3 regions of the Paenarthrobacter sp. OM7 genome follow, and region 1 is predicted to be linked to each of the others. Evidence: predicted binding sites of a transcription regulator. Region 1 holds the regulator's gene; each other region holds the start of a gene.

Evidence for each region. The regulator LexA, encoded in region 1, represses DNA repair genes until DNA is damaged. The targets are predictions, from matches to a motif close to TCGAACANNTGTTCGA.
Region 2: QEH68_RS20705 (shikimate dehydrogenase) is a predicted target of LexA. The motif match lies at 3,873-3,888, and genes of this name have one in related genera.
Region 3: umuD (translesion error-prone DNA polymerase V autoproteolytic subunit) is a predicted target of LexA. The motif match lies at 4,425-4,440, and genes of this name have one in related genera.

What each region holds. Positions count from the first base shown of each region.
Region 1 is NZ_CP123579.1:1,815,929-1,821,762, forward strand. Features, by position in the region: gene QEH68_RS08375 (ATP-dependent DNA helicase) at 1-1,989, shown strand, start outside; gene lexA (transcriptional repressor LexA) at 1,986-2,729, opposite strand; gene QEH68_RS08385 (LysM peptidoglycan-binding domain-containing protein) at 3,075-3,434, shown strand; gene QEH68_RS08390 (histidinol-phosphate transaminase) at 3,513-4,631, shown strand; gene hisB (imidazoleglycerol-phosphate dehydratase HisB) at 4,678-5,304, shown strand; gene hisH (imidazole glycerol phosphate synthase subunit HisH) at 5,301-5,834, shown strand, end outside.
Region 2 is NZ_CP123579.1:4,477,491-4,483,324, forward strand. Features, by position in the region: gene pcaG (protocatechuate 3,4-dioxygenase subunit alpha) at 1-60, opposite strand, end outside; gene pcaH (protocatechuate 3,4-dioxygenase subunit beta) at 65-943, opposite strand; gene QEH68_RS20700 (sugar phosphate isomerase/epimerase and 4-hydroxyphenylpyruvate domain-containing protein) at 998-2,872, opposite strand; gene QEH68_RS20705 (shikimate dehydrogenase) at 2,872-3,777, opposite strand; gene QEH68_RS20710 (IclR family transcriptional regulator) at 3,981-4,751, opposite strand; gene QEH68_RS20715 (MFS transporter) at 4,957-5,834, shown strand, end outside.
Region 3 is NZ_CP123579.1:1,560,614-1,566,447, forward strand. Features, by position in the region: gene QEH68_RS07285 (GMC oxidoreductase) at 1-2,389, opposite strand, end outside; gene QEH68_RS07290 (hypothetical protein) at 2,538-2,969, opposite strand; gene QEH68_RS07295 (hypothetical protein) at 2,968-3,096, shown strand; gene QEH68_RS07300 (dihydrofolate reductase family protein) at 3,148-3,744, shown strand; gene QEH68_RS07305 (hypothetical protein) at 3,769-4,200, opposite strand; gene umuD (translesion error-prone DNA polymerase V autoproteolytic subunit) at 4,454-4,885, shown strand; gene QEH68_RS07315 (hypothetical protein) at 4,867-5,298, shown strand; gene QEH68_RS07320 (low molecular weight phosphatase family protein) at 5,345-5,761, opposite strand; gene QEH68_RS07325 (arsenate reductase ArsC) at 5,761-5,834, opposite strand, start outside.

The DNA of each region.
Region 1 (5,834 bases):
GCTGTTGCCGGCATGGGCGGTCAAAGCCGTACCGGGCAGCACGAGATGGCCAAGCATGTCACCAGGGCCATCGAGACCGGGGAGCACCTGCTGGTCCAGGCGGGAACGGGAACAGGTAAGTCCTTGGCGTACCTGATTCCATTGATCGCGCATTCGATGGACAGCGACAAACCGACTTTGGTGTCCACCGCCACCTTGGCACTCCAAACACAGATTGTTGGCCGCGACCTTCCCCGGCTGTTGGAGACCATCAACCCGGCCCTTGAACGCCCCGTCAACGTGGCGCTCGTCAAGGGCAGGGCCAACTACGTCTGCCGGCAAAAACTCGAAGGCGGGTTCCCCAGTGAGGAACCGTCCGAGGGTCAGCTGTTCTCCCTGGGCGAGGACACCAGTGTCCCGCACTTTGCGGCGTCCATGGGGGGACCGCAATCACAGCTGGGCAAGGAAGTGGTCCGGCTTCGCGAATGGGCCGAAAAGACCACTACCGGCGACCGTGACGAACTCATGCCCGGCGTCACGGACCGGGCTTGGCGGCAAGTCTCCGTGACGTCCATGGAGTGCCTCGGCGCGCAGAAGTGTCCCCTCGCCGAGGAGTGCTTCAGTGAGTTGGCCCGGTCCCGCGCAGGCGAAGCCGACGTCGTTGTCACCAACCATGCCATGCTGGCCGTCAGCGCCTTCGAAGGGCTGGCTGTGCTGCCCGAATACGACGTCGTGGTAGTGGATGAGGCCCATGAACTGCAGGACCGGGTGACGGGCGCGGTGTCAGGCCAGTTGTCCGTGGCCATGGTCCATGCGGCGGCGTCGAGCGCGCGCAAGCACACGGCCATCACGGTGGATGCCCTCAACGCGGCCGCCGATCGTTTGGATATGGCCATAGCGGGCGTGCCCAATGGTCTTCTGCCCAGTGGGCTCAATGACGAACAGCTCGACTGTTTGGACCAACTGAGGGAAGCCACACGCGCAGCATTGTCGGATTCGAAGACGGATTCTTCCAACGCGGTCGACGGCGGCAGGCAGCTGGCGCGTTCACGGCTCATGCTCATTCTGGAGCTGTGCGAGCGGATGCTCGCGGCCAAGGAGAACCGGGAAGTGGTGTGGTTTTCCCGCAACAGTACGTTCGATCCCCAGCAGGGATACTCGCAACCCGACGAGACCGCTCCGGCCCTGATCAACATTGCGCCCCTGAGTGTGGCGGGACGCCTGCGCGAAGGTCTCTTTGCCGGTCACACAGTGGTGCTGACTTCAGCTACCCTGGCCATCGGCTCGGCTTTCGAACCGGCTGCAGGTGGCCTTGGACTGATTGGCGATGGAGCGCCAAGCTGGACCGGGATCGATGTTGGCTCGCCCTTCGATTACCCCAAGCAGGGTGTGCTTTACGTGGCCAAGCACTTGCCCAAGCCTGGCCGTGGAACTTCGCCCGAGGCCCTGGATGAGTTGGAAGACCTCATCCGCGCTTCCGGTGGGGGAGCGCTGTGTCTTTTCTCGTCGCGGCGGGCGGCTGAGGAAGCCGCCGATGCCATGAGGCTTCGTCTCGACGTCAGTATTCTCTGTCAGGGTGAATCCACCATGGCCGCATTGGTGAAGCAGTTCGCCGACGAGCCCGATACCTGCCTCTTCGGCACGATGTCGCTGTGGCAGGGTGTGGATGTCCCCGGTGGTTCGTGCCGCCTTGTGGTCATAGACCGAATCCCGTTCCCGCGTCCGGATGACCCGTTGATGACTGCCCGCTCTCGTGCCGTGGCACAGTCGGGTGGAAACGGATTCATGGCCGTGTCAGCGACCCACGCCGCCATTCGTCTGGCCCAGGGGGCAGGCCGGCTCATCCGTTCCACCGGGGACAAAGGGGTTGTGGCGGTCCTGGACTCCCGGCTCTCAACAGAGCGCTATGGGGGCTTCCTCAGGGCAGCCCTGCCGCCGTTCTGGGCGACGACGGACAGAACCGTGGTTCGGGGCGTCCTGGAGCGTCTGGGCCCGGCCAAAGCCTCCTAGAGGGAACGCAGGACCGACACGACCTTGCCCATGATGGTGGCCTGGTCGCCGAGGATGGGTTCGTACTGGGTGTTCTGCGGAAGAAGCCAGGTGTGCCCATCGCGCTGGCGGAAGGTTTTCACGGTTGCTTCGTCGTCCAGCAGTGCTGCCACGATGTCTCCGTTGATGGCGTCGTTCTGCCGGCGGACAACTACCCAGTCGCCGTCGCAGATCGCGGCATCGATCATTGAGTCGCCGGCCACCTTCAGCATGAAGAGTTCGCCGTGCCCTACGAGTTGCCGGGGCAGGGCAAGCACGTCCTCCACGGTCTGGTCAGCAAGGATGGGGCCGCCGGCAGCGATCCGACCAACCAGCGGGACCATGGCAGTATCGCTGGCGCTGGCAAGCTCTGTGACGGCAAAGCCACCCGTGCTGCGGAGGGTAGTGGGTGCTTCCACTCCCGGAATGGGTCCGCCATCGAGGGTCAACGGCATGAGGACTTCCATGGCCCGGGGACGTTTGGGATCGCGGCGGAGATATCCAAGCTTCTCCAGCTGGGAGAGCTGGTGCGTCACGCTCGACAGGCTTGCCAGGCCCACGGTGTCTCCAATTTCGCGCATGCTGGGCGGATAACCGTTGTCATTGACGGACCGCTGGATGGTTTCCAGGATCTTCTTCTGACGGACAGTCAGGCTCTTGGGACTCTTTTGAGGCTGCTGGCTCCGCAGGGGTGCCCCGCCGCCGGTGGCTTTCGCTGCCATGTTCGCCAATGCCTTTCCATTCCGCCCGGAGTGAGCCCGGGGTCGTCGGGCCTGCAAAAAATGTCAGACCCTCCTGTTCCACTGAAACAGTGCTGTTTCTTCACTCAAACGTAGGGCAGCCACAGGCGTTTATCAAACATTTGTTCTAGCGAGTCTCGACACCGTTCGTTGATAAGTGCTAAAAATGTCATAGCAAGGTTCGAATATGTGTTCTATAAACCTGATGCTGACGCCGGCTGTTCGAACGAAGTGTTCGAACTGACGGAGTTGGGCAGGGGAACACACAGAATTGGCAGCCATGTACCGGGACCCGGCGCACGGCAATAGCTCAGAAGGGCTCAGCTCATGTCCGCAATCACTACGTTCGCTGATTTCCGCACCACCCAGGCGCCTGCGCGTCTGCGCCTGACCCGACGGGGACGGATGGTCTTCTTCGGCATCCCGGCAATGCTGCTGGTGGCTGCGCTGCTGAGCCTGGCTGGATTTATCACGTCACCGGCCAAGGCTTCGGATTCCCAGGCGCAACTCCAACCGCCCGTCGCTGTCACTGTTACGGTTCAGCCGGGACAATCGCTGTGGGGCATCGCCGGAGCCGCTGCTCCTGAGCGGGATCCCCGCGACGTGATTGCGGAGATCATCCAGCTCAATGACCTCCGGGGCGGCCGTATCCAGCCGGGTCAGCAACTGTTCGTGCCCGCAAATTAGTACGTTGCATGCCCGCATGAGCCGGCCACCCGGCGTCACAGTTAGTCGGCAGTCCCGGCGGCCCCTTAAACTGTGGTGGTGAGTGACCAGCTTGAGCGACTTAACCGACTACCCCTCCGGACCAACCTGCGTGGACTGAGCCCTTACGGTGCTCCGCAGCTTGACGTCCCCATTTTGCTCAACGTCAACGAAAACACCCATGGCGTCCCGGCTGATGTGCAGGCAGCCATCACAGAAGCTGTTGCTGCTGCGGCCACGGGGCTCAACCGCTACCCGGACCGGGAGTTCACGGAACTTCGCCAGTCGCTGGCCGACTACCTTGGTCACAATCTTTCCCCGGACAACATCTGGGCAGCCAATGGCTCCAATGAGGTTCTGCAGCAGGTCCTCCAAGCATTTGGCGGACCCGGCCGGAAAGCACTGGGATTCCCGCCCACGTATTCCATGTACCCGTTGCTGGCCAGCGGCACGGATACCGAATACGTCCGCGGAGTCAGGGCTGACGACTACGGCCTCGATGCTGCCTCCGCCGCTGCACAGGTCCGGGAGACAGGTGCCAACATCGTGTTCCTGTGTTCACCCAACAATCCCACGGGAACAGGTCTGGGGCTGGATGTCGTTGAGGCTGTTTATGAGGCAGGCGAAGCCAGCCAGGCAATAGTGATCGTGGACGAGGCCTACCACGAGTTCGCACACGACAATACCCCGAGCGCCCTGACCTTGTTGCCGGGACGCGAGCGTCTGATCGTTTCCCGCACCATGAGCAAGGCCTTTGCCCTTGCCGGTGCCCGACTGGGCTATATGGCTGCTGCTCCCGAGGTCACGGATGCCATCCGGCTGGTCCGGCTTCCGTACCACCTGTCGGCTGTTACCCAGGCAACCGCCCTGGCTGCGCTCAACCACCGGGAAGCCCTCATGGCCGACGTTGAGGACATTAAAGTCCAGCGCGACCGGATTGTGACCGAGCTCCTGCGCATGGGCTTGAAACCTGCGGAGTCGGACTCCAACTATGTCTTCTTCGGCGGACTCAAGGATCCTCACACGATCTGGCAGGGCCTGCTTGACGCCGGCGTGCTGATCCGCGATGTCGGGATTCCCGGCCACCTCAGGGTCACTGCTGGAACCGAACCGGAAACCACGGCCTTCCTCGAGGCGCTGGAAGCGCTGCTGGACGGCGGGGCGTCCCAGCCCGCCTAAACTTGTCCATAGACCCAACCCACTCTTCGTGTATAAGGACGTCCCAATGAGCGAAACCGGCGCCACGCCGTCCGCTGCCCGCACCGCGCGCATGGAGCGCACCACCAGCGAATCCTCCGTCCTGGTGGAGATCAACCTGGACGGATCAGGTGTCTCGGACATCAGCACCTCGGTTCCGTTCTACGACCACATGCTGACGGCGCTGTGCAAGCACTCGTTGATTGACATGACCGTGAAGGCCACCGGCGATACCCACATCGACGCCCACCACACCGTTGAAGATGTTGCCATCACCTTTGGCGAGGTGCTGCGCACCGCTTTGGGCAACAAGGCGGGCATCCGCCGCTTCGGCGAAGCCACTGTTCCTCTGGATGAGGCCCTTGCCCACGCTGTGGTGGATGTTTCCGGCCGCCCGTACCTCGTTCACGGCGGAGAGCCGGCCGGCCAGGAGTACCACTTGATTGGTGGTCACTTCACTGGTTCATTGACCCGCCACGTTTTTGAGGCCATTACCCTGCACGCCGGGATTTGCCTGCACATGAACGTTCTCGCCGGCCGCGATCCCCACCACATCGTGGAAGCCCAATTCAAAGCCTTCGCCCGGGCACTCCGTGCTGCAGTGGAATCCGATCCCAGGGTCGAGGGCATCCCCTCCACCAAGGGGGCATTGTGAGCGGTCAGGTCCTGAAGGACGGGGCAGTCGCCGACACCATCGCTTCGGTCAAGCCCGAGTCCCCGGAAGGCAAGCCCACTGTCACGGTGCTCGACTATGGTTCGGGCAACGTACGTTCGGCTGTGAGGGCACTGGAGCGTGCCGGCGCCCATGTAGTGCTGAGCTCCAAGCCTGAAGACGTGCTTAACGCCGATGGCCTGGTGGTTCCGGGTGTCGGTGCTTTCGAGACCGTCATGAAGGAACTGAAAGCCGTGGATGGCATCCGGATGATCGGACGCCGGGTCGCCGGCGGCCGGCCTGTGCTGGCCATCTGTGTTGGTCTGCAGGTTCTGTTTGAAGCCGGTGTGGAACACGGCACCGAGTCCGAGGGCATGGCCGAGTGGCCTGGCAAGGTGGAGCTCCTGCCTGCTCCCGTCGTCCCGCACATGGGGTGGAACACCGTGGATGTCCCGGAAGGATCCAAGCTTTTTGCCGGCGTCGAGCAGGAGCGTTTCTATTTTGTGCACTCGTACGGTGTGCAGGAATGGAAC
Region 2 (5,834 bases), 2.1 Mb from region 1:
GAGGGCGTAGCCGTAGAAGGGTCCTACGGTCTGGCCCGGTGTGGGTGCCAGCTTGCTCATGCGCTTACTCCTCGTCCCCGGCGTCGCCGTATGCTTCGTTTTCGGTCCAGGTGCGCTTGGAACCGGTCAGGATGATGTCCCACTTGTAGCCGAGGGCCCACTCGGGGCTGGTGAGCTCGTGGTCGTACTGGGCCACCAGGCGGTCGCGGGCATCCTGGTCCACGATGGACTGGTAGATGGGATCCAGCGGGAAGAGCTGGTCGCCCGGGAAGTACATCTGGGTGACGATCCGCTGGGTGAACTCCGAGCCGAACATGGAGAAGTGGATGTGCGCCGGGCGCCAGGCGTTCAGGTGGTTCTTCCACGGGTAGGCGCCGGGCTTGATGGTGGTGAAGCTGTACGAGCCGTCGTCACCGGTGATGCACCGGCCGACGCCGGTGAAGTTCGGGTCCAGCGGTGCGGGGTGCTGGTCGCGCTTGTGGATGTAGCGGCCTGATGCGTTGGCCTGCCAGATCTCCACCAGCTGGCCCGCCACCGGACGGCCATCACCATCGAGTACGCGGCCGGATACGATGATGCGCTCACCCTGCGGTTCGCCGTTGTGCTGGATGGTCAGGTCGGATTCCAGGGCGTGCACGTCCTGGTGTCCGAATGCCGGCGAGTAAAGCTCAATGGTCTCCGGGTCCGCGTGGTGCAGGCTCTTGGTGGGATGGCGCAGGATGCTGCTGCGGTACGGCGCGTAGTCCAGCCGCGGCATGGTCTCCGGTCCCTTGCCGTTCTTCAACGCCTCGGCGTAGCGGTCCCCGATGCCCTTGATCTCAGCACTGAGATCCGCTTGGGTTTCCACCTTCTTGGCTGGATGGGCGGCATTTGCGGCGTGTGGCTCAGCGGGCGGCACGAGTTCCTCGGATTCGAGCGCCTGTGCTGTCTGTTCTTGCGGCACGGCCGGCTCCTTTCGGTTGGTGGGTTCTCTTGGGTTTGCGGGGTGGCGGCGGGTTTACACCCGGTGGAGCGAGTCGTATTGGACGGCGTGGCGCACCGGGGCGTTGGGCGCCCCGTAGCCGTCGTAATTGCCGCGGCGCTCCACCATTTCGAAGAACACACTGCCCACGGTGGCGGTGTAGAAGTGGAGGAATTCGCCGTTGGCGTCCCGGTCATACAGGAGGTTGAGCTCCTTGAGGGTGGCCAGGAAACCGGGTTCAAGATCGAACCGGGCGTCCAGGTCCTCGTAATAGTTGGCCGGAATTTGCAGGAACTCAAGGCCTCTTCCTTGGGCGGAGCGGGCAGCCGCCACGAGGTCGTCCACGGCGAAGGCGATGTGTTCCTGGTACGTTTTACGGGCTGTTTGGGCCTGCTGCGCGGGCGCCAGGTTCAGGACCAGCCTGATCGCACCGTTGCTGGTCTCCATGACCTGCGAGCGCACCAGGCCATTGGGGCTGGGAACCTCAGCGAACGGCTGTGGTTCCAAAGCCAACGCGCTGGTGTAGAAGAGCACAGCCTCGTCAAAGTGTTGCCACGGCTGGGCCAGGTTGACGTGGTCAATCACTGCGTTCTGTGCGCTGGAGGCGTGCTCCTGGCCTTCGCCGAACTCGTGCGTCCACGCCGCGGTCCCATCCGGGCTGCCCTGGCAGAGGAAGATCTCGGTGGAGTCCGGTGCGGAGATGCCTTGGAAGACCTCCTCGTCCGCCTGGACCTTGCGGGCCACCACGGGAGCCTTGAGCTGCTGGGCGCGAGCGGAGGCAATCACTGGAGAGTCGACGTCGAATCCCAAAGCGGCAATGGCAGGTTCAGCGTTTTGTGCCGCCTGTTCGTTGATGATCACGCGCGCCTGTCCCATGGTCCATAGTTGGACGTCCTTGGTGCGGTGGCGGCCTTCGAACCCGAAGCCGAGCTGGCCCAGGAGCTTCTCCAGCTGCGCGGTGTCGTCAGCCTTGACCTCGGCGAAGTTGAAGCCGGCGGGTTCGTTCACCTTGGGCAGCGTGGCAAGTTCCATGGGATAACGACGGCGGGACGCGCTTTCGTTGCCGGCGGCTTCGGTTCCCGCGGGGCTGCTTGCCAGCCACTGGGCGCTCTGCTCCTCCAGCCAGATCAACGAACGCATGGCGTCAACGGCGGTGCGATCCGTGTCGGACTGCCGGAAGACGTCATTAAAGACTTCCAAGGAGACCGGCCCCGTGTAGCCGGCCCGGACGACGTGGCCCATGAACTTTGCGAGCTCGAACTGCCCTTCGCCCGGGAACACGCGGTAGTGGCGGCTCCAGGAGAGGACGTCCATGGAGAGCTTGGGGGCATCGGCAACCTGGACGAAGAAGATCTTCTCCGCGTTGATGTCCTCGATGGGCGCGGTGTCCCAGTCACGGGAGAGGATGTGGAAGGAGTCCAGGCAGGTGCCCAGGTTGGGGTGGTTCACCATCTCCACCAGGCGGTAGGCGTGCTCGTAGTCGTTGACATACTTGCCCCAGGCCAGCGCTTCGTAAGCAACGTTGACGCCGTGGGCCCCCGCAAGTTCGGCGAGTTCGGCCAGCTGCCCGGCCCTCAGCGCGTCATCGTCGATGGTTGCCGTGGCGACGTTGGAGCAGACCAGGATGGTGTCCATGCCCAGGCGTTCCATCAGGTTGAACTTGGCCTCGGCGCGCTTAAGGTTGGCCTTCAGCAAGTCCGGAGTGACGCCGTCGAAATCCCTGAACGGCTGGTACAAATCCAAGCCCAACCCGAGATCCGCCGCCATTTTCCGGACTTCTTCCGGACTGTGCGGCGAGGTCACAAGGTCCTGCTCGAAGATCTCGATTCCGTCGAAGCCAGCAATGGCGCAGGCCTGCATCTTCTCTTTCAAAGTGCCGGACAGGCAGACGGTGGCGATTCCGGTGCGCATCAGCGGCCTGCCTTCGCGAGTGCCGGGGCTGCTGCATCCTCGGCGGCGATCAGCTCCAGGAAGTGTGCGCGCATGCGGTCGCGGTCGGCTTCCCGTCCGGTGATGAGTTTGAAGGCGTCGGCCGCCTGGCCCACCGCCATCCGGCCGCCGTCGAGGACGTCGCAGCCCTTGGCGCGCGCTTCGCGGACCAGCTGGGTTTCGATGGGGCGGTAGACGATGTCCGCCACCCAGTGGCGCGGTTCCAGGAGATCGATGTCCAGCGGCAGGCCGGGGTGGGCGGCCATTCCGACCGGCGTGCAGTGCACCAGGCCGTCGGCGAGGGGCATGATCCGCGGGAGTTCGTCGGTGCTCCGCGGCGTAACGGTGGCATCGGGGAAAAGCCCCCCGAGTTCAGCGGCGCGCTCAGCGGCCCGGGCCGGGTCCATGTCCACGAGGTCCAGCGTGCCAACGCCGGCTGTGAGGAGCGCGTAGGCCACGGCCGAGCCGGCGCCGCCTGCGCCCAGCTGGACCACGCGGTCCAGCGTCGCCCCGGGGAGCCCGTCGGCGAGCGCCGAGCCGAAGCCGGAGAAGTCGGTGTTGTGGCCAATAAGCCGACCGTCCTGAATCAAGACTGTATTGACGGCACCCAGGCGACGGGCGTCGTCGGAAATTTCATCAAGGTGCTCTAACACCAGCTGCTTGCACGGGTGCGTGATGTTGAGGCCGTTGAAGCCCATGCGCTGGGCGGCGGTCAGGAGATCCCCGACGGCGGTGGCTGGCAACTCGAGTTCCAGCAGGTCGATGGGGCGGTACAGCAAGCGAAGGCCCTGCACATCGGCTTCGCGTTCGTGCATTGGCGGCGTGAGCGAGGGCATGACGCCTTCGCCTATGAGGCCCACCAGAACGGACTCGGCTCGGTTGCTCATCCTAAAGCTCCTTTGACTTCAGCACCGCGGGATTCGGCGCCTTTTGGGGGCGCCGCCTGACCGGGTGTTCTTAGATTACTACAAGTGTTCATATTCCGCACGCATGTTCTTATCGCGAACATCTGCGAAGGGCACTCCCAACCAGGTAACAGATAACGCTCCACTGGGGGCTCATAGCGACAGTTGCTGTCACCTGGTCGGGATTAGCGCTGGGGCAGGCGGGCCGCGAGTTCAGCCGCAGCCTCCTGCAGGGTGGGCACGTGGGCGATCAGCTCCTCCATGGTCATGCGAAACACCGGCACGGCGACGGCCACCGAGGCGAAGGCGTGACCCTGCGAATTGAGGACGGGAACAGCAACGGCGCGCATGCCGATCTCATTCTCTTCGTCCATCACTGCGTAGCCCTGCCGGCGGACTTGCTCGATCTCCTCACGAAACGTGTCGCGATCGGTGATGGAATGCTGGGTGAGCGGATCCAGGGGGAGCTCCTCCAAGAGCCGCTTGCGCTCAATCTCATCCTCGAACGCCACGATCGCCTTGCCCACCGATGTTGTATGGAGCGCCCCGAGATGGCCGGGGTCGCTGGTGACGCGGAAGGTCTTGGGGCCGTCCACCTTGTTGACCGTCAGATGGTGGTTGCCATCGCGAACGGAGAGGATGGTGGCCTCATGCGTGCGATCGGTAACCCGCTGCAGGACGGGCAGCGCAGTTGCGGCGAACCCATGGTGGTTCGATACCCGCTGACCGAGCTGGAAGACGCGCAAGCCCAAGTGATACCGGCGCCCGTCGGGCTCGTAATCCACAAAGCCATCGCGCGTCAGCGAGCCCAGCAGGCGGTATGTGGTGCTGAACGGCAGCCCGGCACTCCTCGCAAGATCCGCCGCACTGGCGCCGCGCGGCTCATCGCCCAGTAGTACCAGCAAGCTCAGTGCCTTGCCGACCATGTCTGTCTTTGTGTCCTCTTTCACACTCATAGCTCGATGCTCTCACATAGTGAGAGCTATTTCTAGATGGTGGTGACTTCTCTTGACAAGTGACCCCACTCACAGCCACTATTGCTGTATTGCACAAGTAACTCTCACCATGTGGTTACTTGTCTGGGATTGACCGGCCGCACCTCGCTTGGGTCTCCCCACGAAAGCCAGATCCGCGACATCGTCGTCACAGAAGGAACCACCCATGAGCCAAACAATGCCGTCAGCGACGCCAGGCACTGAAACCGCCGCCGGAACCCCCAAGAAAGCCGCGCTTGCCAGCTTCCTGGGCAGCGCCGTCGAGTACTACGACTTCTTCATCTTCGGCTCGGCCGCGGCCCTGATCTTCCCCCACGTGTTCTTCCCGTCCGCCGATGCCAACGCGGCCATCATGTCCTTCGCGACGTTCGGCTTCGCTTATGTTGCCCGCCCCGTGGGCGCGGTGATCCTGGGCCACTTCGGTGACAGGATCGGCCGGCAGAAGGTGCTCATGTTCACCTTGGTCCTGATGGGTGCAGCTACCTTTGTGATCGGCTGTCTCCCCGACTTCAAGACCATCGGCTGGTGGGCGCCCGTCCTGCTGGTTCTGGCCCGTCTTTGCCAGGGCCTCTCGGCTGCCGGCGAGCAGGCTGGCGCCTCGTCCATGACGCTGGAGCACGCTCCGGACAACCGCCGCTCGTTCTTCACCTCGTGGACCCTCACCGGCACCCAAGGCGGCCAGATCCTGGCAGCGCTGGTCTTCATTCCTGTGGTGGCCCTGCCGGACGACATCAAGTACGGCATTGGCTGGCGTATTCCGTTCTGGTTGAGCGCTGTCGTGGTTCTGGTGGCGTTCTTTATCCGCCGCACGCTGCACGAGCCCCCGGCATTCGCAGAAGCCAAGAAGAACAACGAAATCTCCAAGCTCCCTGTTGCCGACCTGCTCCGCCTGCACTGGCGCGATGTCCTGCGCGTCGTCTGCTGCGCCTTCATCGCCGCAGTGAGCACCGTGTTCGGAACGCTCGCCATCAAGTACGCCCAGGACGTCGCCGGGGTCAACAGCACCATCACCCTGTGGCTCGTAGTTGTAGCCAACATCGTGGC
Region 3 (5,834 bases), 260 kb from region 1:
CGTTATGGATCAGTTTGTGCCCGGTGAACGTGAACGGCGTGCCACCTGGGTCCCGAAGCCACAAGCGGTAGAGCATGCGCCTGGCTGGTGCGCCGTCGTCGGACGCATCCGGAATGAAGAGATTGAACCAGCCCCGCTCTACCGGCATCCGGCCACCAAAGTAGTCCGCCAGCACGTAGCCCTCGGCCTTGGCAGGGTGGTTCGGATCGGTCGCGAACGCCTCCATGTCCTCGGCGGTAATGGTCAGTTCGAACATGATCTTCCGGCTGCGGTCCCGGCCCAGGCTCCGTCCCTTTTCCGGATCGGTGGTGCCGGGACTGAACCAACCGTGCATCTGCTCGGTGAACCGCACGGAGGTGGTCTCTGGGGCGTCGGGAGCGCCAGGCCCGCCGAGTCCGCGGCTGCGCGCCTGAGGTACCTCAGGCGCTGCGCTCGCGGGCAGTTCCGCTGGTGCCGCCTTGCCTTTGGTAGCGTCCGGCGCCAACGCGCGCGGAGCGGATGCACCGACGTCGACGACGGCGCCTGCTGCCTCCCGTTCAACGGCCACCTTTTCGCGGGCCCCGCCGGAGCCTTCAGTGTCTTCCGGACGGATGCCCCGGTGTTGCGCCTTGTCTGCGTTCTCGATGATGTGGGCGCAGGTACGCTCTGCGAATGCGGCGATGGTCAGGGACGGGTTGGCGCCGACCGGACCGGGCATTGCGGCTCCGTCAACGACGAATAGTCCCGGGTATCCGAACACCTCCCCATACGAATCGCAGACGGCTTCCCCCGGATGCCGGCCGGACGGGGCGCCTCCAATGGGGTGAACCGTAATGACACGCTTGGCCCACCACAAGGGGTTGTCAATGAAGTCCCCGTCCAAGTCCTTGGAAATCGCCTCCATGGTCTCGCGGACGCGGCCGAAATACTCCTTGGACGTTGCCATGGTCCAGGCGATGGCCAGCCTCCCGTCGCGAAGGGTCATGACGCCGTCGGGAATGTCCCTTCCCATTCCCAGCAGAGGCACCGAACTGGACGACAATCGGCCGTCGCCCAGTGCTGCGGCGAGGTCTGCGGAGACGTTGGAGCGGCCGGCGTCGAACAACCTGTCCTTGAGCAGTTGCCCCGCCAGTTTCACCGTCCGTTTCATGGTGGTGCGCAGTTGGGCTGTTTCCATGAGCCAGTTCATGAAGGCCGGATACCCGGCATCCTCCACGTAGTAGCCGCGACCATCGCCGTCGTCGTCGTTCGAATCCGGGACCCTGATGGCTGTGGTGATCACCGGCCCGCGGCTTCCGGTCAATGTCCGGACACCCGGGCGTGAGCCATTGGCCGGGGGAGTCTTGGCGCCCATGATGAACGTCAAAAGGTCGCCGTTGCCGCTGAAGCGGGTGCCCAGGGCGTCGCTGAGCGCCGGAAGGGAGCCACGGTTGCGGAGCAGGAGGAAGTTGGTGCCGAACGTGCCGGCCCCCAGGATGAGCCGGCGGCAATGGATGATGCGTTCTGTGAGGAGTTCGCCGTGTAGATCCGGATGGTGCACCACATAGCGGACTTCATAGCCTCCGCCCTGCGTTCCAGAGTCCAACGGCCGAATACCGCGGACATCGTGGAACGTCCTGACATCGGCACCCCTGAAGGACGCCGCTGAAATGTAGTTGTGGTCCAGCGTATTCTTGGCGCCGGCGTTGCACCCGATGTCGCATTCACCGCTCAGCGTGCAGGTGGTCCGCACCGTGGTGGGACCATGGATGCTCCCGTAGCCGGGAAGGGGCAAGGCGTGATTGGTCCGGGGCTCCGTGCCAGGCGCCGTTGAGAACGTGACGGCAATGGGAGGCCGGGTGATGGACAGCCCCAGGTTCGCGGCGGACTTCTCCATGGCAAGGGTCTTCGCGGTGTCCTTGTAGGGATACGGGACAGGCTGCAGCATGGCTTCGGCGGCATCGTAATAGGGATCAAGGTCAGCCCGGGTGAAGGGCCAATTCTCGTAACCACCGCCGGGGATCGGGGACTCGTTGACGAACCACTTTTCGTCCTTTCGCAGGAGGACGTTGGCATAGATGAGTGAGCCGCCGCCCAACCCGCTGGACACCAGTCCCTCCGTGCCGCGGAACGTCCAGGCATCAAAGAGTCCATACAAGCCGCGGTCCGGATCCCAGAAGTTGCGGCCCATCTCCGACGGCGAGCGCGCGAAGCTGCCCGGCGGGTATGGTTTGCCGCGTTCCATGAGCACAACGGACTGTCCGGCTTCGGCCAGTCGAAGCGCCGCAACGGAACCTCCAAAGCCGGAGCCCACCACCACTGCGTCGACTTTTTCGATGCCGCTGCCGATGCCGCTGCCGCGGTGGCGTGGCGGATCAGACGCGGGCTCAGACCCCGCATCCCCACTGTTCCCGGTCCCCAGACGACCCATGGCCGTTCCTCTCAGAGGAGAGCTGACTACATAGCTGCAGCTGACGCCGCCGGGTGTGGCCGGGCGTTGCCTCCGCGGACTATGGGGCTTATGTTCCCACCGGGCAGGGGATCTGTAAATGAGGTGGCGTACTTGGGTTCAGGGTGCACTAGACGATCCGGGTGTAGATCATGTCGAAGTCGTGCTCCAGCGGCCCGCCCGGGTAGGTGCCGCGCTCCAGGCGGGCGGTGATGGTGTTGCCGTCCTCGGTGAGGCGGCCAACGAAGCGCTGGGGCCAGTCCGGGCCATCCCGGAAGAGAATCCAGACGTTGTCCTTGAGCGTCATGTCGTAGATCCGGGCGACCCCTCGGGAATCGAAATAGTGCTGCTGGAAGGCTCCGTCCGAGCCGGTGGCACCAATGACGCTGACCGCATTGGGGTACTCCGGCCGCTGGACCGTGGATCGTTGGATGAGGAAGCCGCCACCCTCCAGCCATTCGAAAGTCGTCCGGCCGGAGACCTCCTGGCCAGGTACTGACGTTTCCCACTCGCCGACGAGGATCGTCAGTTGCTCCAACGTGGGTTTTGGATCCCGTGCCATGGATGCCTCTTTTCGCGTCGTCGCGCTGGTGGACAGGTTCAGCGTAGGGCTCGTCCGTTCTGCCGTACAGATGCGCCGCCGGATGCTCCGCATGGAACGGCCGAACGCCATGCAGGTGGTGCTGTGATGGCCGGGCTGGCCCCTGGCCGCACCGGGCGTGCGGTGGCAGGATGGGCGCATGAGCCGTGTCACTTGTGATCTGACTGTTTCCCTTGACGGATTTGTTGCCGGGCCCAACCAGTCCCCGGACAAGCCGCTGGGGGAGGGCGGCGAGAGCCTGCACCGTTGGCAGTTCGAGGAGCGGGAGGCCAGCGCAGCTGAGATCGCGGGCATCCTCGAAGCTGGTGCTTACATCATGGGCCGGAACATGTTCGCCGGTCCCGGATCGGGCCCGTGGGATCAGGAATGGCGCGGCTGGTGGGGTGAGGAACCCCCGTATCATGCACCTGTTTTCGTCCTGACCCATCACCAGCGCGAGCCGCTGGCGATGGAAGGTGGCACCACTTTTCACTTCGTCACTGACGGCATCGAATCGGCCTTGGCCCAGGCCCGGGAAGCCGCCGGGGATAGGGATGTGGCGATTGCGGGGGGAGCGCAAACCGCTCGTCAGTATCTCTCCGCAGGCCTCATGGACGAGCTGCGGCTTCACATCTCGCCGGTGATCCTGGGTGGTGGCGAACGGCTGCTCGACGGCGTGGGGGACGTGACGCTTGAACCGATCGAAGCGCGCGGGACCGGACTCGTCACCCACGTGCGGTATCGGGTGCAGCGCTGATCCGGACCTGGCGCCATCGCGGTATCAGTGCTGGCGGGTGACCCTGCGTGTCTCACGGAACTCCGCGGGTACCGTGATAGCGCCCTTTGGGGCGGCGACGGTAATGCCCTTCTTCGTCACGCTGGTGACGTTCTGACCCCACTGCTTCGCGTACTCGACGATGGGTCGCGCCGCAGCCCTGTTGCGGACGATGGCGACGAGCACGATCGTGAGGAACCCGAGGGTCAGCAGCCCCGGCACCACGATGGCGACCACCGGGCTGATGAGGCCGTTCAGGAACAGAGCCGGACCGAGGAACCACAGCGCAACCGAGGAGACCATGAACGCGAGAACCAATTTCTCGGAGCGTGCGTGGACGGCCTGCGCGCGTGCCAGCTCATCCGGGTAGCGTTCCTTGACTATGCGTGTGACATCGGCGCTGAGCGCATCAGCGACGTCCTTGCTCCGGGCGGTCATGGCTCTCCAATGCGCGATATCCGGCCACCGCGGTATTGAACCCTGTAGCCGAAGACGGTGGTTTGTTCAGTTCCTGCCAAGTAGCAGTTCGCTTGACCTTCCCTAAAATACCTGTCTTTCGCCAAGACGCATGAACGGCGGCCCTCCATTCCGCCGGCTTCCTGGCGCCGCAGCAAACTTCGCGGAGTGACAACAATGTCCGTCATCCGCTGTACACTCGAGTATCGAACATATATTCGAATAAAGGTGTGTTGTGGGCGTGATAGTCGGCCCCCGCGTGATAGATGCGGGCTTTTCCCTGATGTCGGTTTTGCTGGCACCTCTCCCGGTGGCGGCCGGGTATCCGTCGCCGGCGCAGGACTATTTTGATGGCCGGATCGATCTCAACGAGCACCTTATCAAGGACGTCACCAGCACTTTTGTGGTCAGGGTGACGGGGCAGTCCATGGAAGGTGCCGGGATCAGTGATGGAGACGAGCTGATCGTCAACCGTGCGCTGGAGCCGAAGGATGGGTCCGTCGTCGTGGCTGTCCTTGATGGTGAACTGACCATCAAAAGGCTCCGCGTCACGCCTTCGGGAGTGATCCTTCAGGCCGACAATCCCAAGTATCCGGACATCCGGGTGCCGGCACTGTCCGAACTCACCATCTGGGGAGTTGCCACCACGTGCCTGCACCACATCTGAGTCCGGCCCATACGCAAGGTCCCATTCCCAGCGAGCTGTGGGAACGGATGGGCGCCGAGTTCGGCCTGCCAAGCCTGGAAAGGGTCCGGAGCCGGCTTGCGCAGATACATGAGGATCCGGAACCGGTGATGCAACAAGTGGTGCGGGTGTTTTCCGCGGATGGCACGTACTGCCCGGGCTTCCAGTTCCAGGAAGACCTGTCCTTTCACCCTGCGGTGATGGGGCTGTTTGCGCGGGCCATGGCCCTGAGGATTCCGCATAACTACTTTGCCGCGTGGATGGTCACCGGTTGCCCGGCGCTTCGCGGCGCCAGGCCGGTGGACCTGTTGGACCGGCTGTGGCCCGCAGTTCTCATCGCTGCCTTGGAGCGCTCTTTTGACCATGGCCCTGGAGTTGGTCGTGGTTCGGTGTGATGGGTGTCAGGGCACTGTGCCCTGTTCGACGGCGAGCCTTGTCGGGTTAGGTTGTCGTGAGGTCGCTGTAGAGGGTTTGGACGCGGGTTTTGATGTCGTCGCGGACCAGGCGCATGCGTTCCATGCCTTCGATGCCACGTTCTGAGGGTTCGTCGGTTTCCCAGATTTCGAAGCGCTTCCCGGTCGGTGGGTCGAGTTTGGCTTCGGTTCCCAGAACGATGACGGCGTCCACGGTGTTGAGGACTTCGTCGGTGACCGGTTTGGGATACTCGCCGGTGACGTCGATGCCCAGTTCGGCCAGGGATTCCACGGACTGGGCGTTCAACGCCGCGCCGGGTTTTGTTCCGGCTGAGTAGACGGTGACGTTGTCCCCAGCCAGTTCCCGCATGAGAGCTGCGGCGAGCTGGGATTTGCCGCCGTTCTTGCTGCAGACGAACAGGACGGCGGGATGTTCTGAGGTCATTAGAGTGCAGTCTCTTTCGTCAGGGAGGCGACCAGGTTCTTCACACGGCCGTGGATTTCATCACGGATGGTCC